3 regions of the Streptomyces sp. NPDC053541 genome follow, and region 3 is predicted to be linked to each of the others. Evidence: riboswitches for the same ligand, from Rfam matches in the RefSeq annotation. Region 3 holds a riboswitch; each other region holds the start of a gene.
What was found. A riboswitch is a leader RNA that binds a small molecule or an ion and turns the genes downstream of it on or off. The one in region 3 is predicted to bind thiamine pyrophosphate.

Region 1 (10,037 bases), on a different contig from region 3:
CGAAGACGCCGACGACATTGGGGTGGGAGAGCCGCGCCACCGACTTGGCCTCGCGCATGAAGCGCTCCACGAAGGCCGCGTCGGTGGCGAGGTCGGGGTGCATCACCTTGAGCGCGAGCTCCCGGTCGAGCCGGGTGTCGACGGCCCGGTAGACCGTGGCCATCCCGCCGACGGCGATGCGCGCGTCGACGCGGTAGCGGCCGTCGAGCAGCCGCCCGACGAGGGGGTCCTGAAGGGTCGTGTCCACGGCGACGAGTCTACGAGCCGCCGCCCGCGGCCCCTCCCGTACGGCCCCGACTGCAGCGCACCTGTGACGCACCCCCGTCGGCGCGGCGCGGTCAGAACGCGGGGCGCTCCGGGTCGAGCCGGGCCAGGCCGTCCTGCGGCGAGGAGGCCTCCGCGAAGTGGCGGCGCGGGATGCGGCCCGCCCGGTGTGCCAGCCGGCCCGCCTCGACGGCGTGCTTCATGGCGGCGGCCATGAGGACCGGTTCCTGGGCGCGGGTGACCGCCGAGGCGAGCATGACCGCCGAGCAGCCCAGCTCCATCGCGAGCGCCGCGTCGGAGGCGGTGCCGGCGCCCGCGTCGAGGATCACCGGCACCCCGGCCCGCTCGGTGATCAGCTGGAAGTTGTGCGGGTTGCGGATGCCGAGGCCGGAGCCGATCGGCGAGCCGAGCGGCATGATCGCGGCGCAGCCCACGTCCTCCAGCTTGCGGGCGAGGACCGGGTCGTCGTTGGTGTACGGCAGGACCGTGAAGCCCTCGTCGACCAGGGTCTCCGCCGCGTCGAGCAGCTCCACGGGGTCCGGCAGCAGGGTCCGCTCGTCGGCGATGACCTCCAGCTTGACCCAGGCGGTGCCGAGCGCCTCGCGGGCGAGCCGCGCGGTCAGCACCGCCTCGCCGGCGGTGAAGCAGCCGGCCGTGTTGGGCAGCACCCGGATGCCGAGCTTCTGCAGGACCGAGAGCACCGAGCCGCGCACCCCGGGGTCCAGGCGGCGCATGGCGACGGTGGTGAGCTCCGTGCCGCTGGCGACCAGCGCGCGTTCGAGCACGTCGAGGCTGGGCGCCCCGCCGGTGCCCATGATCAGGCGGGAGGAGAAGTCGGTGCCGCCGAGGGCGAAGACGTCGTCGGACATCGTGCTCAGCCTCCCTGCACCGCGGTCAGCACCTCGACCCGGTCGCCGTCGGCGAGCGCCGTCGCGGCCCACTGGCTGCGCGGGACGACCGTCTCGTTGACGGCGGCGGCCACTCCGGAGGGGGCGGTGGTGAGGGTGGCGACCAGGGCGTCGAGGGCCAGGCCGGGGGAGAGCTCTCGCGGCTCTCCGTTCACGGACACGTTCATGCGTGCTCCAGGTGTACGGGGGAGAAGCGGCGGGCGGTGAAGGCGCGGGCCTCGTCCGGCAGCGCGCCGGTGGTCAGGGCCTCGGCCATGACGTCGCCGGTGACGGGGGTGAGCAGCACCCCGTTGCGGTAGTGGCCGGTGGCCAGCTGGAGGCCGGGCAGGGCGCTCGGGCCGAGCAGCGGCGCGTTGTCGGGGGAGCCGGGGCGCAGCCCGGCGCGGGTCTCGGTGAGCGGCAGCTCGGTGATGCCGGGGACCAGCTCGTGCGCGTCGCGCAGCAGCTCGTAGACCCCGCCGGCGGTCACCGTGGTGTCCCAGCCGAGCTCCTCGCTGGTGGCGCCGACGACCAGCTCGCCGTTCTCGCGCGGGACGAGGTAGACGTGGCTGCCGCGGACCACGGCCCGGACGGTCCGGGACAGGAAGGGCGCGTACGCGGGCGGCACCCGCAGCCGCAGCACCTGGCCCTTGACCGGACGCACCGGCGGCAGCACCTCGGACGGCACGCCGTCGAGCCGGCCGCTCAGGCTGCCGGCGGCCAGCACCACCTGGTCGGCGGCGATCCGGGTGCCGTCCGCGAGGACCGCGCCGGCCGCCCGGTCCCGGTGCACCGTGAGGCGCTCGGCGCGGGTCCGGCGCAGCGCCACCCCGGCCCGCTCGCAGGCCGTGACCAGCGCGTCGGCGAGCCGGCGCGGGTCGACCTGGTGGTCGCCGTCCACCCGCAGCCCGCCGCGCACGCCGGGGGCCAGCAGGGGCTCCAGGCGGCGGCAGTCGCGCCCGCTGAGCCACTCGGAGGCGAGCCCGCAGCGGGTCTGCAGGGCGTGCAGCTCGCGCAGGTGGGCCCGGTCGTCGGCGTCCAGGGCGACCGCGAGGGTGCCGCAGGCGCGGTAGCCGACCTCGTGCCCGGTGGCCTCGGCGAGCTCGGCGACGAAGGCCGGATAGCGGCGGGCGGAGGCGAGGTTGAGGCCGAGCAGGGTCTCCTCGCCGTAGTGGAGCTCCGTGACGGCGGCGAGCATCCCGGCCGCCACCCGGGCGGCGCCGCCGCCCGGTTCGGGGTCGGCCACGGCGACCCGCAGGCCGCGCTGGGCCGCCCGCCAGGCCGTGACCAGGCCGATGACGCCGCCCCCGACGACGAGGACGTCGTGCGTCTCGTCGACCGCGGACGTGCTGGATGTGCCGGATGAACCGGATGTACGCGACATGGGCGTCCAGCCCCTCCCTTCGCCGGCATGACCCGGATCAGGTTCGTACGGTCGGAGGCCGGCCAGCCTCCCTCTCAGCCCGGTGCGTCCGGGCTCCCGCGAGTGCTTCGTGCCCGCCAGACTAACGGCAGGGCGCGGACCCCCGCAGGGGCCCTCCCTTCCTGACGGTCCGTCAGGTGCGTAAGGTGGTCGGGTGAGCGAGCAGAAGCAGACACCGTCCTCGACCGAACGGCGCGTCGTGATCGCCGGCGCGGGAATGGCGGGCGTCCAGACCGCCGTCGCCCTGCGCGAACAGGGCTTCACCGGCCCCGTCACCCTCATCGGCGCCGAACCCCACCAGCCCTACGACCGGCCCCCGCTGTCCAAGGCCGTGCTGCTCGGCAAGGCCGAGGACTCCGCCTTCGACGTCGACTTCACCGCCCTCGACATCGACCTCCGGCTCGGCGTCGAGGTCACCGCCCTGCGCGCCGCCGACCACGAGGTCGACACCGAGCACGGCCCCGTGCCCTACGACGTCCTCGTCGTCGCCACCGGCGCCCACCCGCTCACCCTGCCCGGCTCCGAAGGCGTCCCCGGCGTCCACCTGCTGCGCACCCTCGACGACGCCGTCCGCCTCGGCCCCGTCCTGGAGCGCCGCCACGACGTCGTGGTCGTCGGCGCCGGCTGGATCGGCGCCGAGTTCGCCACCGCCGCCCGCGAGGCCGGCTGCGCCGTCACCGTCGTCGAGGCCGCCGACCGCCCCCTCGCCGGCGCCCTGCCCGCCGAGGTCACCGCCCCCATGCGCGCCTGGTACGCCGAGAGCGGCGCCGACCTGCTCACCGGCGCCCGCGTGGCCCATCTGGCCCCCGGCGAGGTGCGGCTCTCCGACGGGCGCGTCCTGCCCGCCGACGCCGTCGTCGTCGGCATCGGCGCCCGCCCCGCCACCGACTGGCTGACCGGCTCCGGCGCAGCCCTCGACCCCGGTGGCGCGCTCACCGCCGACGACCGGCTGCGCACCTCCCTGCCCGACGTGTACGCGGTCGGCGACTGCGCCTCCTTCCCCTCCGCCCGCTACGGCGAGCGGCTCCTCGTGCACCACTGGGACAACGCCCTCCAGGGCCCCCGCACCGTGGCCGCCGACATCCTCGGCGCCGCGCCCGAACCGTACGACCCCGTCCCGTACTTCTGGTCCGAGCAGTTCGGGCGCTTCGTCCAGTACGCCGGGCACCACGGCGCCGCCGACACCCTGCTGTGGCGCGGCGACCCCGCGGACGCGGCCTGGTCCGTGCTCTGGCTGCGCGAGGGGACCCCGGTCGCCCTGCTCGCCGTCGGCCGCCCCCGCGACCTGGCCCAGGGCCGCCGGCTGATCGAGCAGCGCGTCCCGGTCGACCCGGCGCGGGCCGCCGACCCCGCCGTACCCCTGAAGGCGGCGGTCCGATAGGGCTCGACTACCGGCTGTCAGTCCGGGATGGCAGGCTTGTCCCGTGACCGAGATTGACGCAAAGACCGATGCTCTCGTCCCCGACTGGCTCTACCTCCCGGACATCGCGGAGATGCTCGACGTCGAGGTGACGCGCGTGCGGCAGCTGGTGAAGGAGGGCCAGCTCATCGCCGTGCGCCGCGAGGTGCGCCCCGGCGAGAAGATCCTCCAGGTGCCGGCCGCCTTCATCCAGGGCGACAAGGTCGTCAAGGGCCTGGTCGGCACGCTGACGCTGCTGCGGGACGACGGCTTCACGGACGAGGAGATGCTGGAGTGGCTCTTCACCCCGGATCCCTCCCTGCCCGGCACCCCGGCGCAGGCGCTCAACGAGAACCGCGGCACGGAGGTGAAGCGCCGCGCGCAGGCGCTCGCGGTCTGACCCGTTAGGGTCCCCAGGCACGCACGCACCGAAGACACCACCAGCGGTGCCGGGCCGGCCGGCCCCACCGGCCGGCCCGGCACCGGCACCACCCGACGGGGGGAACCCAATGTCCACGCCTCGCGAGCGGCTCGCCGACGCCCGCCTCTACCTGTGCACCGACGCCCGTGGGCGCCAGGGCGACCTGCCCGAGTTCCTCGACGCGGTGCTCTCCTCCGGCGTCGACATCGTGCAGCTGCGCGACAAGGGCATGGAGGCGGCCGAGGAGCTGGAGCACCTCGCCGTGTTCGCCGAGGCCTGCCGCCGGCACGGCAAGCTCCTCGCCGTCAACGACCGGGCCGACGTCGCCCACGCCATCGGCTCCGACGTGCTGCACCTCGGCCAGGGCGACCTGCCGGTGCCCGCCGCCCGCGCGATCCTCGGCGCGGACGTCCTCATCGGGCGCTCCTGCCACGCCGAGGCCGAGGTCGACGCGGCCGCCGCCGAGCCCGGCGTGGACTACTTCTGCACCGGCCCCTGCTGGCCCACCCCCACCAAGCCCGGGCGGCACGCCCCCGGCCTCGGCCTGGTCCGGCACGCCGCCGGCCTCGCCCAGGACCGCCCCTGGTTCGCCATCGGCGGCATCGACGAGACCAACCTCGACGAGGTCCTGGACGCCGGCGCCCGCCGGATCGTCGTGGTCCGCGCGATCACCGAGGCCGCCGACCCGGCCGCCGCCGCGGCCGCCCTCGCCAAGCGAGTCCGCGAGCGCCTGGCCTGACCGGGCCGTTCCGGACGACCCGGCGTGTCCGGAAACGTGTCCACAGGGCGGACGCTGCTTCACCGCTCTTCTGGACTCCGTCTAACCTGCCCGTATGGCCCTTGGAACCGCTTCCGTCCGCTCGGACCGCGCACGCACCGTGCGCGACATCCTCGCCTCCGGGGAGACCTCGTACTCGTTCGAGTTCTTCGCGCCCCGGACCGAGAAGAGCGAGCAGAGCCTCTGGAACGCCATGCGCCGGATCGAGGCGGTCGCACCCAGCTTCGTGTCCGTGACCTACGGCGCCGGCGGCTCCACCCGCGGCGGCACCGTCAAGGCCACCCAGAAGATCGCCTCCGACACGACCCTCACCCCGGTCGCCCACCTCACCGCCGTCGACCACTCGGTCGCCGAACTGCGCAACATCCTCGGCCAGTACGCCGACGCCGGCATCCGCAACATGCTCGCCGTGCGCGGCGACCCGCCGGGCGACCCGCTCGGCGAGTGGGTAGCCCACCCCGAGGGCGTGCGCTACGCCGCCGACCTCGTGCGGCTGATCAAGGAGTCCGGCGACTTCTGCGTGGGCGTCGCCGCCTTCCCCGAGATGCACCCGCGCTCCGAGGACTGGGACACCGACGTCCGGCACTTCGTGGACAAGTGCCGGGCCGGCGCCGACTACGCGATCACCCAGATGTTCTTCGACCCAGAGGCCTATCTGCGGCTGCGCGACAGCGTGCAGAAGGCCGGCTGCGAGACCCCGATCATCCCCGAGGTCATGCCCGTGGTCAGCGTGAAGACCCTGGACCGGCTGCCCACCCTGAGCAACGCCGTCTTCCCCGCGGACGTGAAAGAACGGATCCTCGCCGTCAAGGACGATCCGGCCGCTGTACGCTCCATGGGCATCGAGTTCGCGACGGAGTTCTGCGCGCGGCTGCTGTCCGAGGGTGTCCCCGGGCTGCACTTCATCACGCTGAACAACTCCAGGGCGACGCTCGAGATCTACGAGAATCTCGGACTGCACCAGCAGTCGTGACCGGCCACAGCCGCCCCGACCCGCGGCGGAGGCCGTAGGAGAGGGGCGGGCATGGGGTGGACGGTCCTCTACATCGCGTTCGGCGTGGTCGCGCTGTGGCTCCTCGGTGAGGTGCTGCTCCAGTACAAGGCGCGACTGCGCTGGCGGCTGCTCGCCTTCGCCGGGTTCCTCGGCGTCGTCATCGGCGTCCTGATCCCGTCGACCGTGGTGATCGTCATCGGCGCGGGCGTCTTCGCCGTCGGCCAGACCTATGTGACGCTCTCCTTCCGGCGCGGCTTCTCCACCGGCTGGGCCCTCGGCGGCAACCCCGGTGCGAGCCGCCGCCGCAGGTCCGCCAAGGCCGCCGAGCGCAAGACCGGCCCGACCCTGGAGGTCACCGACCTCAGCTACGACGAGGGCCACGACCGGGACCCGGAGGACCGGGAGCAGGGCGGCTACGGCGATCCGGCCGGGCACGCCGCCGATCCGGCCGCCGTGTACGAGCCCGAGCCGATGCCCGAGGACACCGGGCAGTACGGCGTCTACGGCACCTCCTACGACCAGCAGCAGCCGTACGCCGACCCGTACGCGGCCCCCTACGCCGCCGGCTACGACCAGCAGCAGCCCGTCTACGACTACGGCACCGGCGACCAGCAGAGTTACGCGGCCTACTCCGACCCGTACATCGGCGGCCAGCAGTACGCGGCCACCGGCCCGTACGACGGCGGCTACCAGCAGCCGTACGCCGACCCGTACGCCCCCTCGTACACCTACGACACCCCGCCCGGCGGCGTCTGGGTCCCGCAGCAGCGGGACACCGAGCAGGACCCGCACTACCAGGACCAGCAGGGTTACTACGGCAACGGCGGGGACCACCAGCAGTACCGCTGACCCCGCCGCCGGGGCCGGCCGCTCACTGCGAGCCGCGGAAGTCCGCGCCCTCCACGATCAGCCCGGCCACCAGGGCCCCGGACATCCCGGCGTGGGCGAGCCCGCCGCCGGGGTGGGCCCAGCCGCCGGCGAAGTGGAGGCCGGTGAGCGGGGAGACGTTGGCCGCCGGGAGGTACCGCCCGCCCGCCCCGGCCAGCGCGGGACCGGGCACCTCGGCGACGCCGGTGTCGTGCAGCGTGTCGTCCGGGGTGCGCACGTGCCGCCAGAGCAGCCGGTCCGCGAGCCCCGGCACCGCCCGCCCGGCCGCCTCGACCATCCGGCCGGCGAAGGACTCCCCGTACGGGCCGGGGCCCGTCCGCACGGTCGCCGTGACCGTCACCGACTCGTACGCACCGTCCGGGCGCAGCGCCGGGTCGTCCGGCCGGAGCACGGTCACCGTCGGCAGGTCGGCGGAGGCGTGCACGACGGTCCGGTGGACCGCGTCCGCCTCCCGGGCCCCGCGCAGCGCCAGACAGACCGTCACCCGGCCCGTGCCGGGGGCCTGGTCGCCCAGCCGGTCACCGCCGCGCCCGCCGGCCACGACCTGGTCGCGGCGGAGCGCCGGCACCGGCGCCCCGGACACCACGTGATCGGCCTCGACCGTCTCGCCCCCGGCGAGCCGGACGCCGGCCGCCCGACCGTCCTTCTCCACGACCTCCACGACGGGCGCGTCGAACACGAACTCCACCCGCCGCTTCCGGCACCGCTCGTACACCGCGTCCGCCAGCGCCCGCAGGCCCCCGGCCACGTACCAGCTGCCGAAGGTCTGCTCCATGTACGGCAGGACGGCCGCCGACGCCGGGGCCGTCGCCGGGTCGAATCCGTAGCTCCACGCGTACGAGTCGAGCAGCGCGACGAGCCGCGGGTCGCGCAGCTCACGCGCCCCGACCTGCGCGAGCGTCGTCGTCGGGCGGCGCAGCAGGCCCGCCTTCAGGGCCGGGTACGGCTCGCGGGCGAGCGGGGCCGGGTCGGCCGGCTGCGGCTCCTCCAGGAGCGGGCGCCGGGTCCGGTCCCAGGCCTCGCGGGCCCGCACCAGGAAGTCGCCCCAGCGCTCGCCCGCGCCGGCGCCGAGCGCGGCGTCCAGGGCGGCGACCGTGCCCGCCCGCGAGGCGTTCGGCAGGTCGACGCGGGTGCCGTCCGCGAAGACGTGGCGGGCCGCCGGATCGACCTGCGTCAGCGCGACGCACTCCTCGAGCGGCTCCTTGCCCGTCTTCACGAACAGGTCCCGGTAGACGGCGGGCAGGTGCAGCAGCCCAGGGCCGGTGTCGAACGCGAAGCCGTCGCGCTCGAAGCGCCCGACCGCGCCGCCGTACGTCGACGTCTTCTCGTACACCGTCACCGCGTGCCCGGCGACCGCCAGTCGCGCGGCCGCCGCCATGGCGCCCAGACCCGCGCCGATCACCACAATCCTTGCCATGTCAGGGACCCTATAGGTCCCCGCCGACGGCTCAGCGGGAAGGCGGGTGCGCCTGGGCGGCCGCCAGCCGCTTCTCCTCCCGGCGCTGCGCCCTGCGCCGCCAGAACCGCCGGATCCGGTGGGCGAGGAAGGCCAGTATCACCAGGCCCAGCACCAGCAGCGTCGCCGCGATCACCGCGGCGGCGACCGGGTGGAAGATCGCGAAGGTGACGATCGCGGCGACACCGAGGTCCTCCGCCGTGGACACCACGATGTTGGAGGCGGGCTCGGGCGAGGTGTTGATCGCCATCCGGGTGCCGGCCTTGACGAAGTGGCTCAGCAGCGCCGTCGTGCCGCCGACCGCCCCCGCCGCCAGCTCCGGCAGCGAACCGGACTGGCCGGCGAGGAGCGCCGCCACCACCGCCCCGCTGATCGGCCGGATCACCGTGTGGACGGAGTCCCATACCGAGTCGACGTACGGGATCTTGTCCGCCACCGCCTCGCACAGGAAGAGGACGCCGGCGGCGATGAGGACGTCGGGGCGCTGCAGCGCCTCGGGCACCTCGTCGGTGAGGCCGGTGACGCCGAAGACGCCGAGCAGCAGGACCACCGCGTACGCGTTGATCCCGCTCGCCCAGCCGCTCGTGAAGACCAGGGGGAGTACGGACACGCCCGCGATCGTAGCCAGCTCTGAGTATCCGTACCTAGGCGTCGAGATGAGTAGGTGCGCGGATGGGCCGTGACCTGCGCGGAGGGGAGAGTGGAGCGCACGGGAGGGGCGCGGCTCCGGGACCGCCGGCACGGGGCGGCGGAACGGGGCCGCGCGCCTGCCGGCACGGGGGAAGCACGGGGGACACGGGGGAACGGAAGAAGCGCCGGTCCGGCGAGGCTCGGGGGGATCGAGCCTCGCCGGACCGGCGCCTTTCCTTTCCCTGGTCCCTTTCCCGGTCCGTGTCCCGGCCCCTTGTCCGGTCCTTTCGACGTCCTTGTCGCGGTCAGCAGCCGCCGCTGACGCGCCCGTGCAGCAGCCGGGAGAGCGCGGCGTGCACGTCGTCCAGGGACCGCTCGCTCTGGAAGGCCTGCCAGTCGAGCGCGGCCACCAGGACCATGCCCACCAGCGCGGAGGCGGTCAGCGGCACGTCGATCCCGCCGTCGAACTCACCCGCCGCCACGCCCTCGCGCAGCACGTTCTCGACCACCGCGACCGCCTCCTGGCGCACCACCAGGAGGGTGGAGTTCCAGGCCCGGCCGGTGCGCCACAGCTCGGCCACGTACAGCTGGGTGAAGGCCGGGTAGCGGTCGATGAAGACCAGACCGGCCCGGATCATCGCGTCCAGCGCCTCGATCCGGCTGCCGCCGCGCTCCGCGGTCTCCTCGGCCGCCGCCCGCAGCGATCCGGCGAGCAGCGAGACGCCGTGCCGCAGCAGCTCCTCGAAGAGCTCGGTCTTGCTCTTGAAGTTGTAGTAGACCGTGCCCTTGGCGACGCCCGCCCGCTCGGCGATCTCGTCCACCGTGGTCGCCGAGAAGCCCTGCTCGGCGATGAGGGTGACGGCGGCTTCGTAGAGCTTGGCGCGGGTCGTCTGCCGT
Region 2 (10,037 bases), on a different contig from region 3:
GGCACCCGGTCCAGGAAGCGCTCCAGCTCGGCGCGGCGCACGGCGGTGCCCGTGGGGTTGTTCGGGTTGCAGACGAAGATCAGCCGGGTGCGGTCGGTGATCGCCGCCGCCATCGCGTCGAGGTCGTGCACCTCGCCGTCGGTGAGCGGCACCTGCACCGAGGTGGCCCCGCTGATCTGCGTGATGATCGGGTACGCCTCGAAGGAACGCCAGGCGTAGATCACCTCGTCGCCCGGGCCGGCCGTGGCCTGGAGCAGCTGCTGGGCCACGCCGACCGAGCCGGTGCCGGTGGCCAGGTGCGAGACCGGCACGCCGAAGCGGTCGGCCAGCTCCTCCATCAGGCCGGTGCACGCCATGTCCGGGTAGCGGTTGAAGTTCGCGGCGGCGGCCAGGGTGCTCTCCATCACGCCGGGCAGCGGCGGATACGGGTTCTCGTTCGAGGACAGCTTGAAGGCGACCGGACCGCCCGCGGCGGCCGGCTTGCCCGGCTTGTAAGTGGGGACGCCGTCCAGCTCGGCGCGCAGCTTGGGGCCCGACGTGCTCGTCCCGCTGGTCTCGCTCACTCTGTGTCCTCCTCGACCTTCCGTACCACCAATACTCCTCACCTTATGAGGATTCGGCCCCGCTGCGAATGGGCTGTGGACAAATGGTCCCGGGGGCCCGCGAGGGAGGGGGAGCGCGCGGAGGGGTGGCGTGCGCCGGTGGCGAGCGCCGTGGCGCGCATCCCCCGTAGAGGTGAGTTGAGACCTCTTCGAGACCTCTCCCCCTCGCCAGGCGCATGGGCACCCCGGACCGCAGGTCTCATGGCCATGACCTGAACTTTCTTTGTTTTCAAGGCGCTTGAGGCTTGTCGATCATGCAGAAACGTGCCTGTCAATGCCTGCATATGCGACCGGCTCGACCCACCCCCCTCGCCCTACTATCGGCTCGCCATGACAGCAGCAGGGAAGCACCAGGTGAGCCGGGCACAGACCCGGGGAAGCCGGCAGGGCCGGGCGGGCATCCGGGACGTGGCCGCCGCCGCCGGGGTCTCCATCACGACTGTCTCCGACGCGCTCAACGGCAAGGGCCGGCTCCCGGACGCCACCCGCCGTCACGTCCGCGAGGTCGCCGACCGGCTGGGCTACCGCCCGTCCGCGGCGGCCCGCACCCTCCGTACCGGCAAGTCGGGCCTCATCGGCCTGACCGTGACCACATACGGGGATGAACCTTTCACCTTCACCGAATTCGCGTACTTCGCGGAGATGGCGAGGGCCGCCACGTCCGCCGCGCTCGCCCGCGGCTACGCCCTCGTCATCCTCCCCGCCACCTCCCGCCACGACGTCTGGTCCAACGTCGCCCTCGACGGCACCGTCGTCATCGACCCCTCCGACCACGACCCGGTCGTCACCGAACTGGTCCGCCAGGGCCTGCCCGTCGTCTCCGACGGACGCCCCGCCGGCACCCTGCCCGTGACGGCCTGGGTCGACAACGACCACGAGGCCGCCGTCCTCGACCTGCTCGACCACCTCGCCGCGGCCGGCGCCCGCCGGATCGGCCTGCTCACCGGCACCACCACCGACACCTACACCCGCCTGTCCACCACCGCCTACCTCAACTGGTGCGAGCGGGTCGGCCAGGACCCGGTCTACGAGGCCTACCCGGCGCACGACCCCTGCGCGGGGGCCGTCGCCGCCGACCGGCTCCTCGCCCGGCCCGACCGCCCGGACGCCGTCTACGGGCTCTTCGACCCCAACGGCACCGACCTGCTCGCGGCGGCCCGCCGCTACGGCCTGCGGGTCCCGGACGACCTGCTGCTCGTGTGCTGCAGCGAGTCCACCGTCTACGCCAACACCGAGCCGCCGATCACCACCCTCTCGCTCAAGCCGCGCCGCATCGGCACCGCCGTGGTGCAGCTGCTCATCGACGCCATCGAGGGCATCGAGACGGACGGCCCGGTCGAGCAGGTGATACCGACGGAGCTGATCGTCCGCACCTCCTCGCAGCGCCGCTCGCCCCGGACGACGGTCAGCCCGCCGCGCTCTCCCTCGAAGGACTGACCCGGGGGAGCGGCGGCGGCGCGTGACCGGAACGGGGGACACGGGGACGGGGACCCGGCCGGGACGGGGGGCGGGGGACCCGGGGACGGGGTGCGGAGGTGCGGGGCGGGGGCCGCATCTCTGGAGCGGTCCGGGGGCAAACCTCGGCGCGCCCCGGTCCCTTCCCTGGCCTGGACCTTCCCAATTCGGGCGAAACCACCGGTGAACCCGGAGTGGACCCGGATTCACCACCCCTGGTGCGTCACACAGGAGGACCCTCATTCCTATGATGGGCGGACGACACCGCGGACCACCCCGACCAGGACCGGTCCGCGATGTGCAGGGCATCGCGACGGTGGTGGAGGGGTCGATGACACAGGGGGCCGGGCAGGAACCCGTGGTGCGCACGGCGACGTTGCGTGACTTCCGTGTACCTCCGTACGCGCGGGTGCCCGTCCAGGGCCACACCACCGAGCCGTTCCCCGCCGACGCGCCCGCACCGCCGGCGACCGCCCCCGCCCCGGCGCCCACCGCCGCACCCGCGCCCACCGCCGCCCCCGCACCCGCGGCCGTTCCCGCACCCGCCGACGCCACGTTGCACCTCGGCTCCGTCGCGCCCGCGGCCCGGGCGGCGTACGACCCCTCCTACACAACCCCCGCGCCCTCCGGGCACCCCGGCAACGCCTACCCGGACGACGAGCCGCCCGAGGGCTACACGCCCACCGAGCGCGACCTGCCGGTCATCAACCGCGGCGACACCCTCCAGGTGCCGGTCGCCACGGCGCCCCGCCCCGTCCCCACCACGCCCGACGGCCGTGGCCCGCTCTACGTCGTGGGCGACGTCCACGGCTATCTGGACGAGCTCCTGGAGGCGCTGCGCGCCCAGGGCCTCATCGACGAGCACGGCCACTGGGCCGCCGGCAACGCCCGCCTGTGGTTCCTCGGCGACTTCACCGACCGCGGGCCGGACGGCATCGGCGTGATCGACCTCGTGATGCGCCTGTCCGCCGAGGCGGCCGCCGCCGGCGGCTACTGCAAGGCCCTGATGGGCAATCACGAGCTGCTGCTCATCGGCGCCAAGCGCTTCGGCGACACCCCGGTCAACTCCGGCGCCGGCACCGCCACCTTCCAGGCCGCCTGGCTGCTCAACGGCGGCCAGAAGCACGACATGGACCGCCTCCAGGACATGCACCTGCAGTGGATGTCCCGGCTGGACGCCGTGGTGGAGGAGGACGGGCACCTGCTCCTGCACTCGGACACCACCGCGTACCTGGAGTACGGGCAGACCGTCGAGGACGTCAACGACAAGGTCCACGAAATCCTCAACCGCAACGACGCGGACGAGGTGTGGGACCTCTTCCGGAAGTTCACCAAGCGCTTCGCGTTCCGTGACGAGGCCGCCGGCCCGCACGCCGTGCAGGAGCTGCTCGGCACCTACGGCGGAAGCCGGATCGTGCACGGCCACAGCCCCATCCCGTACCTCCTCGGCCAGGTCGGCACGGAGGACGGCGAGGAGGGCGAGCGCCCGGTCGTGGACGGCCCGCACGTCTACGCGGACGGGCTGGCCATCGCGATGGACGGCGGAGTGACCATGGCCGGAAAGCTGCTGGTCGTCCAACTCCCGCTGCCCGCCTGACGCATAACACTCCGCATCCGGGGAAGTCGATTTCCCGAAACACCCTGTCACCACGTGCCGGTGCCGCCCTACCATCGGCTCATCCGTAGCAGGCTCTCCTCCGTTTTCGCCGCACCCGCCGTCCGCCACGGCCGGTTCCGGCGCCCACGGAGCATCGGGGGATGCACATGAACGTGGCTCCGCACCTGCTGACCGAGGACCGCGCCGAGTACGAGCGGGTCCTCGACGACGCACTGCGCAACGCGCACGCCCACCCGGACCTCGCCGGGGCCGGGACCCGGCTCAGCACGGCCCAGCTGCGCGCGATGGCCCTGAACGCGACCGCGCTCATCACCACCGCCGCCGCGGCCGAGTACGACCACTTCGTGAAGGTCCGCGAGCAGTTCCGCGAACAGGTGCGGGCCACCTCCGCCGTGCCGGACGCCGCCGAGGTGCTGGCCGCCGGGCCCGGCGGAGCGGGCCTCGTCGCCGTCGTGACCGTCCTCGCCCCGCTCCTCGCGGGCACCGCCGCGGTCATCTTCCTGCTGGTCGGCGGCCTCCTCAGGATGCTCGACCCGGCCCCGGCCTTCGCCGACGCGCTGCTCACCGCGGGCCTCTTCTTCGGCGTCGTCGCCGCGGCCGGACTGCTGTGGGCGGGCGCCGGCCTGCTCGTCACCGCCCGCCGCAACAGCGCCACGGAGGTTCCGGCCGAGGCCCCCGACGACGAACTGTCCCGTGCCCGGGAGGCCTGGCGCGCCGCCCTCCTGACCCGCGGCGTGCTCCCCTTCCTCCGCACCGCCCTCGCGGCAGCCCCCGCCCCGTCCCCGGCTCCGCCCCCGTCGCCGGGCCAGGGCCCGCCCGCCGGCCGCATCCCCAAGGTCGGCTTCAGCGGCCCGGACTTCACCGGCCCCGGCTTCGGCGCGCCGGAGCCGCGGTCCGACTGACCTCAGCCGGCCGGCTCCGCGAGGACCTTCACGCCGGACGTGAAGTCGTGGTCGCCGACCACGACGACCGCCACGAGATCACCCTCCACCGACCGCCCGGCCCAGGCCGGCCAGACGCCGTCCCCGGTGGTGTAGAAGGCCGCCAGGTCGGCGCCCGTGCCACCGCCCGCCGCCGGATCGGTGGTGCGCAGGAAGTACATGGAGTCCTCGACGTGCTCCCCCGCCCGCTCGTCGCCGTGGACCAGGGCCCGCTCGAAGAGGCCCTTCAGGACCGGCCAGGACCCGGCGTCGGCGAAGCAGCCGCTCGCCCCGTCCGTGCCGAAGCCGTACACCTCGCCGTCGCCGAGCAGCCGGGGGTCGTGGTCCTTCCCGAGCACCATCTCCCAGGACGCCACGGCGGCTTCGCCGATCCGCACGCGCACGGCGGGGGTCGAGGTGCGGGTCACCCAGCCGCGCGACCACTCGCAGTCGTAGCCGACGGACACCTGCGCCTCCTCCAGCACGTACTCCCCCGGCGGTACGGGGACCACGAGCTCCGGGCCGGCGTCGAAGTTGTCGGGCGCGTCGATCGCCAGCCGGCCGCTGGGGATCCGCAGGGTGCCCCGCTCGACGGGCGCGAGCACGGTCACCTCGGGGTAGTAGCCGGTCGCGAGCCGCGTGCCCGCCCGGAACAGCTCGTCCACGCAGGCGGGTCCGCCGGCTCGCGGCGCCCGCCACAGCTCCTCCGGATCCCCGTCCTGCTCCGCACCCCGCTCGGGCGCCCGCTCCGGCTCCACCGTGCGGACCGGCGTCCCGGGTGCCACCGAGAGCAACGGCCAGGCCCCGAAGGCCGGCCGGTCCAGGCGGCGCGCCTCCTCCGGCACGTCGGCCGAGGTCACGAAGATCCCTCGGCCCGGCCGCACGTGCTCGTCCCGCGTGCGCCCGTCCGGATACAGCGTCACCGTGCGCTGCTCGCAGCCCTCGTCGAACTCGGGCGCCGCCCCGTCCGGGTACGTCCACCGCGTCTCCCGGTGCCGCAGCAGCCGGTCGCCGTCGAGCAGTCGCAGGTCGAGGCGGCGACAGCGGCGGCCCTGTTCGTCGTACGCCCACACGCCCGCGAAGTGCTCCCGCCAGGAGGTCAGCCGCACCTCCAGCGGCAGCCCCGCGCGCCGGTACACCGCGACGTACGGCAACCCGGCCGCGTCCCGGTCCGCCGCCGCCCGCGCGGTCAGCGGCCGCCACAGGCTCCGCGTCCCCAGGTCCCAGCCCTCGCCGTACGCCACCTCGACGCCGCCCGAGCCCTCGCCACGCTCCACCGTCGAACCCACCCCTGCCTCCGATTCGTACCCGTGTACGAGGAGACCGTAGCGGCGTTCCGAGAGCGCGGCCCGGGAACGGCGAGGCTCCGGAACCGGCGAAGCCTCGGGAAGGCGAAGCCTCAGGAACGGCGAAGCCTCAGGAACGGCGAGGCTCCGGCACGGCGGAGCCTCGCCTCCCCCTTGCCTCAGTCCGCCAGCGGCAGGTAGACCCGGTTGCCGGCGGCGGCGAACTCGGCCGACTTCTCGGCCATGCCCGCCTCGATCTCCTCCGCCTTCAGGTCGCCGCCGTGCTCACGGCGGATGTCCTGGGAGATCTTCATCGAGCAGAACTTCGGCCCGCACATGGAGCAGAAGTGCGCCGTCTTCGCGGGCTCCGCCGGCAGCGTCTCGTCGTGGAACTCACGGGCCGTCACCGGGTCCATGGCCAGGTTGAACTGGTCCTCCCAGCGGAACTCGAAGCGCGCGTCGGACAGCGCGTCGTCCCACTCCTGCGCGCCCGGGTGGCCCTTGGCCAGGTCCGCCGCGTGGGCCGCGATCTTGTAGGTGATCACGCCGGTCTTGACGTCGTCCTTGTTCGGCAGGCCCAGGTGCTCCTTGGGCGTGACGTAGCAGAGCATCGCCGTGCCCCACCAGGCGATCATCGCCGCGCCGATGCCCGAGGTGATGTGGTCGTACGCCGGGGCGACGTCCGTGGTCAGCGGGCCGAGCGTGTAGAACGGCGCCTCCTCGCAGATCTCCTGCTGGAGGTCGATGTTCTCCTTGATCTTGTGCATCGGGACGTGGCCCGGGCCCTCGATCATCGTCTGCACGTTGTGGCGCTTGGCGATGGTGTTCAGCTCGCCCAGCGTCTTCAGCTCCGCGAACTGCGCCGCGTCGTTGGCGTCCGCGATCGAGCCGGGCCGCAGGCCGTCGCCGAGCGAGTACGTGACGTCGTAGGCCGCGAGGATCTCGCAGAGCTCCTCGAAGTGCGTGTAGAGGAAGTTCTCCTTGTGGTGCGCGAGGCACCACGCGGCCATGATCGAGCCGCCGCGCGAGACGATGCCGGTCTTGCGGCGGGCGGTCAGCGGCACGTACGGCAGCAGCACGCCGGCGTGCACCGTCATGTAGTCGACGCCCTGCTCGGCCTGCTCGATGACCGTGTCCTTGTAGATCTCCCAGGTCAGCTCCTCGGCCTTGCCGTCGACCTTCTCCAGGGCCTGGTAGAGCGGCACGGTGCCGATCGGCACGGGGGAGTTGCGCAGCACCCACTCGCGCGTGGTGTGGATGTTGCGGCCGGTGGACAGGTCCATGACCGTGTCGGCGCCCCAGGTGGTCGCCCAGGTCATCTTCTCCACCTCCTCCTCGATGGAGGAGGTGACCGCGGAGTTGCCGATGTTGGCGTTGACCTTCACCAGGAACCGCTTGCCGATGATCATCGGCTCGATCTCCGGGTGGTTGACGTTCGCCGGCAGCACCGCGCGGCCCGCCGCGATCTCTTCCCGTACGACCTCGGGGGAGACGTTCTCACGGATCGCGACGTACTCCATCTCCGGGGTGATCTCGCCCCGGCGGGCGTACGCGAGCTGCGTCACGGCCTGGCCGTCGCGGCCTCGGCGGGGCAGCCGCGGGCGGCCGGGGAAGACGGCGTCGAGGTTCTTCAGCCCGCCGCCGCGCGGCGAGGTGTGCTTGATGCCGTCGTCCTCGGGCCGGACCGGACGGCCCGGGTACTCCTCGGTGTCCCCGCGCGCGATGATCCAGTTCTCGCGCAGCGGCGGCAGACCCCGCCTGACGTCCGTCTCGACGGTCGGGTCGGTGTACGGGCCGGACGTGTCGTAGAGCGTCACGTCCTTGCCGTTGGTGAGGTGCACCTGCCGGACGGGCACCCGGATGTCGGGGCGGGAGCCCTCGACGTATCCCTTGTGCCAGCCCGGCGTGCGCTCGCCCTGGCCGTCGTTCCGGCCGTCGTTCTGGTCGGAGGCAGGCGTGTGTGCATCCTGAATGGTCATGAGACCGATCTCCCTACGCCGGCATTACCCGGTAACAGGTTCGGCGGTCGGCGCAGCTGATCGTCAGCGCCCTCTCAGCCCGGTGCTCCGAGCTCCCGCGTGTGCAAAGGCGTCACCACGCTAGCGTCATCCCTGGCGTGCTGAACAGTGGGGGTATCGACGTTCTTGCGATGATCGGGCGGTGACTTCCTCCGAGCAGACCCCCGCACCGCACGGCGGCCACGAGCCCGGCCATGGGCACTCCCATGCGCACGGCCACGGTCCGGCCGCGCCCGTATCCCGGCATCTGCGCAAGGTCATCGCGGCCGTCCTGATCCCGTTCGCCACCGCCGTCGTGGTCGGTCTCGTCGTCCTGTGGCCGGGCGGCGCACCCGCGCACGAGCGCACCGGCGTCGGCTTCGACCGGCAGACCGAGCAGGGCAAGGTGGTCGCCGTCGAGCGCGTCGACTGCAAGGACGTGAACGCCGCGCAGGTCCCGCCGACCGGCGACACCTCCACCCCGCAGGGGCGCGAGGCGGTCAACGGGCAGCAGGGGCAGTGCGAGAAGGCCACCGTCGAGGTCACCACCGGCCCGCACAAGGGCCGCACCTTCGTGGAGGTCGTGCAGCCGGACGCGCCCCGCCAACTCGACGAGGGACAGGGCGTGGTGGTCGCCTACGCCCCCGACGCCCCGCGCGACCTGCAGTACTCGGTGACCGACGTGAACCGGAAGGTGCCGATCGCGGTGCTCGCCGGCATCTTCGCGCTCGCCGTGGTGGTCGTGGGGCGGATGCGCGGTGTGATGGCCCTGATCGCGCTCGCCATCAGCTTCCTGGTGCTGACCCTGTTCATCCTGCCGGCGATCCTCGAGGGCTCGAATCCGCTGGTCGTGGCCGTCGTCGGGTCGAGCGCCATCATGCTGATCGCGCTCTACATGTGCCACGGCCTGTCGGCCCGCACCTCGGTGGCGGTGCTCGGCACGCTCGTGTCCCTGTTGTTGATCGGTCTGCTCGGCTCGTTCTTCGTCGGCTGGGCCTCGCTCAGCGGCAACACCGACGACAACACCGGTCTCATCCACGGGCTCTACCCAGAGATCGACATGTCCGGTCTGCTGCTCGCCGGGATCATCATCGGCTCGCTCGGCGTGCTCGACGACGTGACCGTCACCCAGACCTCCGCGGTCTGGGAACTCCACCAGGCCGACCCGGAGATGGGACCGCGGCGGCTCTACCGGGCCGCGATCCGGATCGGCCGCGACCACATCGCCTCGGTGGTGAACACCCTGGTCCTCGCCTACGCCGGCGCCGCCCTGCCGCTGCTCCTGCTCTTCTCCATCGCGCAGAGCAGCGTCGGCACGGTCGCCAACAGCGAGTTGGTCGCGGAGGAGATCGTCCGCACCCTGGTCGGCTCGATCGGCCTGGTCGCCTCCGTACCGATCACCACCGGCCTCGCCGCCCTGGTGGTCTCGGCGGACCGCCCGGGCACCGGCGCCCCGGCCGCCGCCCGTGGCGCCGGAGGCGGCGGCCGTCGCCGCCGCGCGAAGTGAGCGGGGCAGGGAGAGGGGTACGGGGTCGGGAGGGCGTACGGGTTGGACCGGCCTACGGGTTGGACGGGCGTACGGGCCGGGTGGGCGCTGACCCGTACGGGAGCGGGCATCGGGGCGCGCGCCGGAACATGCGCCGGGCGGGTGTGCCGCGGCGTGCGCCTGGGTACGTACGGGGTGTGAGCCGGAGGCGCCGGCTCCGCCGCCCCGTCCGTCAGCCCGCGTTCTCCTCGGCGAGGATCCGACCGAGCGCGGCCTCCAGGTTGTCCTCGAAGTCGCCCAGCGTGCGCTCCTGACCGAGCGGCACGAGCTTGTCCGTGCGGTCGAGGAAGGCGACCAGCGGCGGCGCGCTCGCGCGGAACAGCGCGCGGTCGCCGCCGACCTGGAGACGGATCATCACGTCGGACAGGCCCTCGGGGTCGGTGGGTGCGATGTGCACGTCCCCGTCCCCGCTCGGCCGGTTGATCCCGTCGAGCAGCAGTTCCCGGCCGAAGGCCCAGGTCACCGGCGCGTCTCCGGGAAGGTGGAACGTCATCCGCACCGCGTAGGGATCGCGGGTCTCGTATCGCAGTTCCACCGGGATCCTGAAGGAGAGCTCCTCGGAGACGAGGAAGCTCATCAAGACCTCGGCCTGAACCGTCTCTCGCATCATGTA
Region 3 (10,037 bases):
CCGCCCGCACCGCCGCCGTCGAGTGGCTGGAGCGCCTCGACACCGGCGCCGCCGCGAAGCAGCGCCCGCATGCCCTCACCCAGTCCCAGCGCCAGCGGATCGCCATCGCCCGCGCCCTGGTCACCACCCCCGCGGTGCTCTTCGCCGACGAACCGACCGCGACCCTGCACCGCGCCGACGGCGCCCAGGTGCTGCGCACCCTGACCGCCGCGGCCCGCTCGCACGGCATCACCGTGCTGCTCGCCAGCGGCGACCCCGAGGTCGCCGCCCTCGCCGACCGCACGGTCGCGCTGCTCGACGGGCGCCGCGTCGGCGCCGTACCGCCGGCCACCGGGGCGGAGGGCGTCACCGCGTGCTCGCTCTCCGTCTAGTCCGCGGCACCCACCCCGTCGTCCAGCTGCGCCGGCTGCTCGTCGCCGCGGCCGCCGCCGGGGTGGGCTTCCTGCTGCTCTGCTCCCTCGGCTATGCCGTCGGCCACCCCCGGAACTCCTCCGAGGCCGTGCTGCGCCTGCTGTGGTGCGCCCTGCCGCTCGCCGCGACGGTGCAGTTCGCGGTCGCCGTGGCCCGCACCGACCCCAGTGTGCGGCCCCGGCCCGGGCTGTCCGCGATCGGCCTCGGCCCGGCCCGGCTCACCGCGATCGCCGCCACCTCCACCGCCGTCGCCTGCACCCTCGGCTCGGCCGTCGCCCTGCTCTGCTACCTGCACCTGCGCGGCGACATCACCGGACTGCCCTTCGACGGCGCCGCCGCCGACCTGCTCGCCGCCGACCAGCCCGTCCCGCTCGCCGCCGCCCTCACCCTGCTCGCCGTCGTCCCGGTCGCCGGCGCCACCGCGGCCGGTCTCGCGCTGCGCCCCCGGAAGACCGCCGACGCGCCCGTCGTACGGTCCGCGACCGCCGGCCTGCCCTGGGGCGTGGCCCTGCTCGCGACGGGCCTGGCCGTCGAGACGTACGCCGCCCGCGGCGACGGCGGCGGGGTACTGGCCGGCTGGGTGCTCACCGCGATCGGCCTCGCGATGGCCGGCCCCGGCATCACCCACGGCTGCGGCCGGCTCCTCCAGCTGGTCCGCCCCGGCGCCGTACGCCTGCTGGCCGGCCGGGTCCTCATGGACGAGGCCCGCCGCATCGGACGCCCGCTCGGCGTGGTCGCGGCGGTCGGCTCCGGCGCGGTCGCCGGCTACGCGCTGTACGGCGGCGAGCTCGGCCCGCTGTCCTGGCTGGGCGTGACCGTGGTCGTCGGCTGCACCACCGCGACCCTGCTCTCCGCCGCCCTGGAGTCCAAGCAGGCCCGCACCCACACCACCGAGGCACTCCTGCGGCTCGGCGCCCCGCCGACCGTGCTGCGCACCACCGCGCTGCTGCGCGCGGGCGTGCTGCTCGCCGTGTTCGTGCCGCTCACCTGGGCGGTGGGGGCCCTGGCGGCCGTTCCCCTGCGGGGCTGAACGGCCGGCCCCGGCCTATCGTGGGGCGCATGACCCACGAGCGCGAGATCCACTCGGCCGCCGAGTTCGACGCGGTGCTCGCCACCGGCGGCTCCCTGCGCGGCCGCCGGATCCAGTCCGTGGACCTCACCGAGCGCACCGACGCGCTGCTCTCCCACTCCACCGCCGACGCCGTGTTCCTCGGCTGCCCGATGCGGCCCGAGGCCGCGGCGAAGGTCCGCGCCGACGGTGCGCTGGTCTTCCCGCCGGTGCCGGACCTCCCCTTCGACCCGTACCGGGCCCGGCTCTACTCCCCCGCCGAGCTGTACGAGGGGATCACCGGGCTCTCGTACGAGCAGACCCCGGACGCCCGCTCGTACGCCTGGTTCGGGCGCACCCGCGCGGACGGCGACATCTTCTCCTCGATGCTGCGCTCGCTGCACGACGACGCCATCTCGGACGCCCTCGACGAGGCGCTCGCGGGCGCGCGGGTGGTGGGCGTGATGGGCGGGCACGCGATGGTGCGCGGCGGCGCCGCGTACGCGGGCACGGCCCGGCTCGGCCGCGCGCTGACCCGGGCGGGCCTGACGGTGGCGACGGGCGGCGGCCCGGGCGCCATGGAGGCGGCGAACCTGGGCGCCTACGCGGCGCCGCTGCCCGACCCGGCGCTCGACGAGGCCCTGGAGCTGCTCGCCAAGGCCCCGTCCTTCACGCCGTCGGTCACCGACTGGGCGCGGGCCGCCTTCGAGGTACGGGCCCGGTGGCCGCACGGCGGCGACTCGGTCGGCATCCCCACCTGGTTCTACGGCCACGAGCCGCCGAACGCGTTCGCGACCCGGATCGGCAAGTACTTCGCCAACGCCACCCGCGAGGACGGGCTGCTCGCCCGCTCGACCGCGGGCGTGGTCTTCCTGCCGGGCGCGGCCGGCACGGTCCAGGAGATCTTCGACAACGCCACCCCGAACTACTACGCCTCCCGCGGCGCCCCGACCCCGATGGTCCTGGTCGACCGCTCCCACTGGACCACCCGCCTCCCGGCCTGGCCCCTGCTCGCCGCCCTCGCCGAGGACCGCCCGATGGCATCGCGGATCGCCCTGGTCGACTCGGTCGACGAGGTGCCCGGGACGCTGGAACGGCTCGCCGCCGCCCCGTAGTGGTGGTGTCCCGGAAGGCTGCGGGAAAACCGTTTGGCCCGGCGTGCCGCGTCGGGCACAATCCCCCGCGATGTACGGGGTGAGGGACGTGTTCGTGTGTGCCGGGTGCGGTGCGGAGCTGACCGTGCCGGTGGTGCGGGTGCCGTTGCCGGCCGGGGCGCACCTGTCGTACGGGCACGACGTGATGCCGCCGTTGATGGCGCCCGGCACCTATGCGGTGGATCCGGAGCCGTCGGGGCCGCCGTTCGGGCAGTGGGAGGAGCTCGGGGAGGCGGAGGCGGCGGCCCGTGGGCTGTTCGCGCCGGTGTATCCGGTGTCCTTCGGGGCGCGGGGGCGGGTGGTCGTGGCGCCGGGCGACGTGCGGGGCACGCGGCTGATCCCGGAGCACTCGGGGAACTCCTGTCTCGGCATGTGCGTGGGCGAGCGGCCCAGTATGGCGTGCGCGGGCTGCGGGGCGCTCGTGGCCTCGCGGGTGGACGACTGCGGGCTGTGGCAGGCGGTGTGGATCGAGCCGGACGCGGTGCGCCGGGTCCCCACCGGATGTCCCGCCCAGGACCGGGAGTTCGAGCCGCTGCCGCCGCTCGACCCGGGCGGCGGCTGGAGCGACGTGTGGCAGGACGCCACCGGCGCGGCCCTGGCGCACCTGCTCGTCGCCTCGGGCGGCGCCCCGCTCGCCCTGCCCGACGGCCTGCTCACCGAGGTGTTCGGCGCGCCGCTGGACGCCCTGCTGCCACCCGGCCCGCCGCCCCTGCGGGTGGGCCTCGCCGGCCCGGGGCTGCCCGACGACGGCCTGGACATCGCCCTCGTCCCGTACGACCGGGACACCGGCGGTCCCTGGCGACCGACGGGCGGCGCGGTGCCGGTGGCGCTGCCCGACGGCGTGTGGGCGCATCTCGCGCTGCCCGGCGAGACCCGGCCGATCCCCGCCTCGGGCACCCTCCCGGACGGCGTGCTGCGCGACGACTACCCGCTGCCGGACCACCCCTGGTACCGCTTCCGCCCGAACCACCAGGCCTTCCGCGCCACCCTGGCCCGGTGCCCCGAGGCCCGCGAGCCGTGGCTGCGGGCGCTGTTCGACCGCGGGTTCTAGGCGCCTTCCTCCAGCACGACCACGTCCTCCGCTCGGAACTCCACGTCCACCTCGGCGCCCTCCTCCGGCGCGTCCCGGAGGGTGAACTCGGCCTCCAGGGGCGGGCCTTCGGCCGGGCGGAGGGTGACGGCGACCCGGTCGCCGCGGAAGGTGCGGGTGGTGACCCGGCAGGCCAGGCCCTCGCCGGCCGGGACCGGGCGCAGGGCGGCGGGGCGGACCAGGAGGCGGCGCTCGCCCTGCGGCGAGCCGTCGGGGACCGGGATCTTGCCCCAGACGGTGTCGGCCGCGGCACCGGTGACGGTGGCCGGGACGACGTTGTCGAAGCCGAGGAAACGGGCGACGAACTCGGTGGCGGGGCGCCGCCACACCTCGACGGGCGTCCCGGACTGCGCGATCCGCCCCTCGTTCATGACCACGACCCGGTCGCCGAGGGCGAAGGCCTCGCCCTGGTCGTGCGTGACGGCCAGCACCGTCGTGCCCAACCGCCCGAACAGCGCCCGGAGTTCCACCACGAGCCGCTCCCGCAGGCCGCGGTCGAGCTGACCGAGCGGCTCGTCCAGCATCAGCAGCCGGGGCCGCGGCGCCAGCGCCCGGGCCAGCGCCACGCGCTGCTGCTCGCCGCCGGACAGCGCGGACACGGCCCGCCGCCCGGCGCCCGGCAGGCCGACCAGGTCGAGCAGCTCGGCGACCCGCGCGCCCTGCTCGCCCTTCGGGACGCCGTGCATGCGCAGCCCGAAGGCCACGTTCCCGGCCACGTCCCGCTGCGGGAACAGCTGGTGGTCCTGGAACATCAGGCCCAGCCCGCGCCGGTGCACCGGCACCCCCGCCTGGTCGGCGCCGCCGAGCAGCACCCGGCCGGCGTCCAGCGGCTGGAGCCCGGCGACCGCCCGCAGCAGCGTCGACTTGCCGCTGCCGCTCGGCCCGAGCACGCACACGATCTCGTGCTCGGCGACCTCCAGGTCCACCGCGTCGAGCACCGCCCGGTCCCCGAAGCGCACGGTCGCGCCGGTCAGCGACAGCATCAGAACTCCCCCGTGGTCCGGTCGGAGCGCAGCCGTTCGAGCAGCAGCAGGGACACCGCGCACACCACCATCAGAATCGTCGAAAGGGCCATCGCCTGGCCGTAGTTGAGCTCGCCGGGCCGGCCGAGCAGGCGGGCCACGGCGACCGGCAGGGTCGGGTTGTCGGGCCGCGCGATGAACACGGTCGCCCCGAACTCGCCGAGCGACACCGCGAACGCGAACCCGGCGGCGATCAGCAGCGCCCGCCGCACCAGCGGCAGGTCGACCTCCCGCCAGGCCCGCCAGGGCGAGGCCCCGAGCACGGCCGCCGCCTCCCGCAGCCGCTCGTCGACGGCCCGCAGCACGGGCAGCATGGTGCGCACCACGAACGGCACGCCGACCAGCGCCTGGGCGAGCGGGACGAGGATCCAGGAGGCCCGCAGGTCGAGCGGCGGCTCGTCGAGGGTGATGAGGAAGCCGAAGCCGACGGTCACCGCCGACACCCCGAGCGGCAGCATGAGCAGCGCGTCGAAGCCGCGCACCAGCCGGCCGGCCCGCCGGGTGAGCGCCGCCGCCGCGAGCCCGCCGATCAGCACGGCGATGCCGGTCGCGGCCAGCGCGTACCGCAGCGAGTTCACGATGGTGTCGGTGAGCGGCACGAGGAAGGTGCCGCCCTCGTCGACGTGCCCGAGCGCCCGGTAGTAGTCCAGGCCGTAGCCGTCGGGGGTGGCGAGCGAGCGCTCCACGAGGACGCCGAGCGGCGCGAGGATCAGCAGCGCGACGGACAGCAGCACCGCGCCGAGCAGCGCCCACTGGCCGGGGCCCTGCGGGCGGTGGGCGGTGCGCTCGGCCGGGACGAGGCGCAGCGCCGTCTCCCGGCGCCGTACGGTCCGGGCGTGCACGGCGAGGATCGCGCCGACGGCGACGAACTGCACCAGGGTGAGCACGGCGGCCGTGGACAGCTGGAGCCGGTCGGCGGTCTGCCGGTAGATCTCGGTCTCCAGGGTGGAGTACGCGGGGCCGCCGAGGATCTGCACGATGCCGAAGGAGCTCGCGGTGAACAGGAACACCATGAGCGCGGCGGCCGCCACGGACGGCCCGAGCGCGGGCAGCGTCACCGTCCGCCAGGCGCGCCACCGGGAGGCGCCGAGCACCCGGGCGGCCTCCTCCTGGCGCGGGTCGAGCTGCGACCAGAGGCCGCCGACGGTGCGGACGACGACCGCGTAGTTGAAGAAGACGTGCGCGAGGAGGATCGCCCACACCCCGGTGTCGAGCCGCAGCCCCCACCAGTCGTCGAGCAGCCCGCGCCGCCCCACGAGCGCCAGGAACGCGGTGCCGACCATCACCGTCGGCAGCACGAACGGGACCGTGACCACGGCCCGCAGCACCCGCTTGCCGGGGAAGTCGAAGCGGGCGAAGACGTACGCGCCGGGCAGGGCGACGAGCAGGGTGAGCGCCGTGGAGGCGAGTGCCTGCCACAGCGTGAACCACAGCACGTCGAGGATCTCCGGCCGGCCCAGCGTCTCGCCGAACCGCCCGAACTCCCACCGCCCGTCCGGCCTGAGCCCGCGCTCCACGATGGAGACGACGGGCCAGGCGAAGAACACGGCGAAGAACGCGACGGGCAGGAGCATCAGCCCGAGCCGCGTCGCGCTCCCCGCCGCGCCGCTCCGGCGCGTACGGCGGGCGACTACTTCAGGACGAGCGAGGTCCACTGCTGGATCCACTGGTCACGGTTCTCGGCGATCTTCTTCGGCTCCATGGTCTCGGGCTTGTCGATCACCACGCCGTGCTTCGTGAACAGCTCGGGGAGCGTCGCGTCGTTCGTCACCGGGTTGACGAACATCTGCAGCGGCATGTCGTCCTGGAACTTCTTCGAGAGGAGGAAGTCGATCAGCTTCTTGCCGCCCTCGGGGTTCTTCGCCCCGTTGAGCAGGCCCGCGAACTCGGTCTGCCGGAAGCAGGTGCCGGTGGACACGCCGGTCGGCGCGACCTTCGGCTGGGGCTCCGCGTACAGCACCTCGACCGGCGGGGAGGAGGCGTAGGACACGACGAGCGGGCGGTCGCCCTTGGCCTTCTTGCCGCCGGCCGAGCCGGAGAACTCCTGGTTGTAGGCGAGCTCCCAGCTGTCGACCGTCTTCACGCCGTTGGCCTTGAGCTTCTTCCAGTAGTCCTGCCACCCGGCGTCGCCGTACTTCGCGGCCGTGCCGAGCAGGAAGCCGAGGCCCGGGGAGGAGCGCTCCGGGTTCTCGGTGACGAGCAGGTTCTTGTACGCCGGCTTCGCGAGGTCGTCGAAGCTCTGCGGCGGCGCCAGCTTCTTGTCGGCGAAGTACTGCTTGTCGTAGTTGACGCAGATGTCGCCGGAGTCGATCGGGGTGACCCGGTGCTCCTTGTCGAGCTGGAGCGCGGCCGGGACCCGGTCCAGGCCGTGGGCCTCGTACGGGACGAAGATGCCGTTGTCGAGGGCGCGGGACAGCAGCGTGTTGTCCACGCCGAAGAAGACGTCGCCCTGCGGGGAGCCCTTGGTGAGGATCTCCTTGTTGACGGCCTCGCCGGCGTCGCCGCTCTTGAGGACCTTGACCGTGAGGCCGGTCTGGCGGGTGAACTCCGCCAGCACCTCCTTGGAGGCGTTGAAGGAGTCGTGGCTGACCAGCGTCACCGTCTTCGGCATCGGCCGGTCGGTCTTGCCGGCCGCGTCCCGCACGTCGTCGGTGCCGCAGGCGGCGAGGGTGGCGACGCCGAGCGCCGCGACGAGCGCGGCGGCGGCTGCCTTCTGGGTGTTCACGTGAATGTCCTCCTGGTGGTGCCAGGAAGAGACGCGGCCCTGCCCGCGTCCGGCGGGACCGGGCGCGGGCAGGGCGCAACAGCTCGAGTTACGACCGAACTTCCTACCCAGAATGACCTGGGCGAGGTTCAGAGGGTCTGCGGTCTTCGTGCTCGTCGACAAGCCGGTGCGTGTCGACAGGCCGGTCACCGCACTCTCAGCGCTGTGGCGCTCCCCTGTCGGAATATGAAGATGTGTTCGAGCTCAGAGTACAAGGTCAGCGCTCGGCGGCGGCCAGCTGTCCACAGGCGCCGTCGATCTCCTGACCGCGCGTGTCACGCACGGTGACCGGCACGCCGTGGGCGGCGATCGCCTCGACGAAGGCCTTCTCGTCCTCCGGACGGGACGCCGTCCACTTCGAGCCGGGCGTCGGGTTCAGCGGGATCAGGTTCACGTGCACCCGCTTCCCCTTCAGCAGCCGGCCCAGCAGGTCGCCCCGCCACGCCTGGTCGTTGATGTCCCGGATGAGCGCGTACTCGATGGACACCCGGCGGCCCGACTTCTCCGCGTACTCCCAGGCGGCGTCCAGCACCTCCCGCACCTTCCAGCGGGTGTTCACCGGCACCAGGGTGTCGCGCAGCTCGTCGTCCGGCGCGTGCAGCGAGACCGCGAGCCGGCACTTGAAGCCCTCGTCGGCGAAGCGCAGCATCGCCGGCACCAGACCGACCGTCGAGACCGTGATCCCGCGCTGCGACAGGCCGAGGCCGTCCGGCTCCGGGTCGGTGAGCCGGCGGATCGCGCCGACGACCCGCTTGTAGTTCGCCAGCGGCTCGCCCATCCCCATGAACACGATGTTCGACAGGCGCGCCGGGCCGCCCGGCACCTCGCCGTCGCGCAGCGCGCGCATCCCGTCGACGATCTGGTGCACGATCTCGGCCGTCGACAGGTTCCGGTCCAGACCGGCCTGCCCGGTGGCGCAGAACGGGCAGTTCATGCCGCAGCCGGCCTGCGACGAGATGCACATCGTCACCCGGTCCGGATAGCGCATCAGCACCGACTCCACGAGGGTGCCGTCGTGCAGCCGCCACAGCGTCTTGCGGGTGGTGTCGTCGTCGCACGAGATGTGCCGCACCACCGACATCAGATCGGGCAGCAGCTCCCCGGCCAGCTTCTCGCGCGACGCGGCGGGGATGTCGGTCCACTCCGCCGGGTCGTGCGCGTAGCGCGCGAAGTAGTGGGTGGACAGCTGCTTGGCGCGAAACGGCTTCTCGCCGATCGCGGCGACCGCCTCCTTGCGCTCGGCGGGCGAGAGGTCGGCGAGGTGCCGCGGGGGCTGCTTGGCTCCGCGCGGGGCGACGAAAGTGAGTTCTCCGGGCTTGGGCATGGTCCTACCAGTGTCGCAGACCGCGGGCGGTGTGCCGGCGCCGAAGGCGGCCGGCGGTCACGGCCGTGACCGGCCGGGCTGGGTCCGGGGGATCCGGGAGGTGAAGAAGAGCGCCACGACGGACGCGCCGGCGAGGATGGCGAGGGCCGCGCGCAGGCCGTCGAGACGGGCGGCGGCGTTCGCGTCGAGGGCGGCGTCCGCGACCGCGGGGTCGGCGCCCGCCTCGTCCAGTGCTTCGGTGAGCTGGGCGTCCGAGAGGAACGGGATGCCGCTCTGGAGCTCCACGGAGGCCCGGCTCTTCACCTCGGCGGGGATCGCCGGGTTCTGGTCGACGCTCGTCAGGAACGACGACGTGAGCACGGCGATCATGATCGACCCGGCGAGCGCCGTGCCGATGGAGGCACCGAGGTTGGTGACGGAGTTCTGCAGACCGCCGACCTGGGCGCTCTCCTCGTCGGGGACGGCGGAGACGGTGACCGACCCCAGCTGGGACGCCAGCGCGCCCATGCCGAGCCCGATGAGCAGCAGCGGCAGGGTGACGACCTCCGCCCCCGCGTCCGCGTCCAGGGCGGCCATCAGCACGACCGCCCCCGCGAGCAGCGCGAACACGCCGAGCCGCACCACCCGGCGCGGGGAGACGTCGGGGAAGAAGCGCGGGATCAGCAGCGCGGCCGCGAGCAGGGTCACCGACAGCGGCAGGATGTGGGCGCCGGTCGACAGCGCCGACAGGCCGAGGGCCACGGAGAGGTAGAGCGGGACGAGGAAGAACACGCCCATCTGCACCAGGTACTGGAAGAAGAACATGGTCAGCCCGCCGGTCAGCTGCCGGTTCCGCAGCATCGCCGGATCCACCAGCGGGTCCCCGCCGCCGCGGGCGAGCCGGGCCTCCCAGCGCAGGAAGAACCAGAGGAGCAGCAGACCGGCGAGCACCAGCCACACGGTCGGCGAGACGCCGAGCCAGGCGGGCGCGTCGGGCTTGGGCCGCACCCAGCCCCACGCGCCGGCCCGCAGGACGCCGTAGACGAAGGCCCCCAGACCGGCGGCGGACAGGAACGCCCCGACCAGGTCGAGCCGCGGCGGCTCGGTGATCGGCGCGTCGGCGATGCGGCGGGCGACGACGAGGATCACGAGGACGAGCAGCACCTCACCGGCGAAGACCCACCGCCAGGAGAAGTAGGTCGTGGCGAGACCGCCGATCAGCGGTCCGAGCGCGATGGCCACGGC

Region 1: linked by a shared signal. The riboswitch ahead of thiO (glycine oxidase ThiO) and the one ahead of ACIGW2_RS06835 (thiamine ABC transporter substrate-binding protein) in region 3 are both predicted to bind thiamine pyrophosphate.
Region 2: linked by a shared signal. The riboswitch ahead of thiC (phosphomethylpyrimidine synthase ThiC) and the one ahead of ACIGW2_RS06835 (thiamine ABC transporter substrate-binding protein) in region 3 are both predicted to bind thiamine pyrophosphate.

The regions. Positions count from the first base shown of each region.
Region 1 is NZ_JBITXM010000006.1:352,355-362,391, reverse strand. Features, by position in the region: gene pknB (Stk1 family PASTA domain-containing Ser/Thr kinase) at 1-247, opposite strand, end outside; gene ACIGW2_RS18085 (thiazole synthase) at 339-1,133, opposite strand; gene thiS (sulfur carrier protein ThiS) at 1,139-1,339, opposite strand; gene thiO (glycine oxidase ThiO) at 1,336-2,535, opposite strand; TPP riboswitch at 2,533-2,645, opposite strand; gene ACIGW2_RS18070 (FAD-dependent oxidoreductase) at 2,729-3,955, shown strand; gene ACIGW2_RS18065 (Rv2175c family DNA-binding protein) at 3,999-4,373, shown strand; gene thiE (thiamine phosphate synthase) at 4,483-5,133, shown strand; gene metF (methylenetetrahydrofolate reductase [NAD(P)H]) at 5,228-6,145, shown strand; gene ACIGW2_RS18050 (hypothetical protein) at 6,197-7,015, shown strand; gene ACIGW2_RS18045 (phytoene desaturase family protein) at 7,038-8,471, opposite strand; gene ACIGW2_RS18040 (DUF4126 domain-containing protein) at 8,503-9,120, opposite strand; gene ACIGW2_RS18035 (TetR/AcrR family transcriptional regulator) at 9,446-10,037, opposite strand, start outside.
Region 2 is NZ_JBITXM010000004.1:472,539-482,575, reverse strand. Features, by position in the region: gene hisC (histidinol-phosphate transaminase) at 1-563, opposite strand, end outside; gene ACIGW2_RS12775 (LacI family DNA-binding transcriptional regulator) at 933-2,039, shown strand; gene ACIGW2_RS12770 (metallophosphoesterase) at 2,389-3,654, shown strand; gene ACIGW2_RS12765 (hypothetical protein) at 3,816-4,577, shown strand; gene ACIGW2_RS12760 (DUF4241 domain-containing protein) at 4,580-5,884, opposite strand; gene thiC (phosphomethylpyrimidine synthase ThiC) at 6,061-7,860, opposite strand; TPP riboswitch at 7,854-7,969, opposite strand; gene ACIGW2_RS12750 (YibE/F family protein) at 8,042-9,385, shown strand; gene ACIGW2_RS12745 (SsgA family sporulation/cell division regulator) at 9,597-10,031, opposite strand.
Region 3 is NZ_JBITXM010000002.1:607,492-617,528, reverse strand. Features, by position in the region: gene ACIGW2_RS06865 (ABC transporter ATP-binding protein) at 1-371, shown strand, start outside; gene ACIGW2_RS06860 (hypothetical protein) at 353-1,441, shown strand; gene ACIGW2_RS06855 (LOG family protein) at 1,471-2,574, shown strand; gene ACIGW2_RS06850 (hypothetical protein) at 2,645-3,664, shown strand; gene ACIGW2_RS06845 (ABC transporter ATP-binding protein) at 3,661-4,686, opposite strand; gene ACIGW2_RS06840 (ABC transporter permease) at 4,686-6,299, opposite strand; gene ACIGW2_RS06835 (thiamine ABC transporter substrate-binding protein) at 6,356-7,450, opposite strand; TPP riboswitch at 7,533-7,677, opposite strand; gene rlmN (23S rRNA (adenine(2503)-C(2))-methyltransferase RlmN) at 7,707-8,813, opposite strand; gene ACIGW2_RS06825 (MFS transporter) at 8,871-10,037, opposite strand, start outside.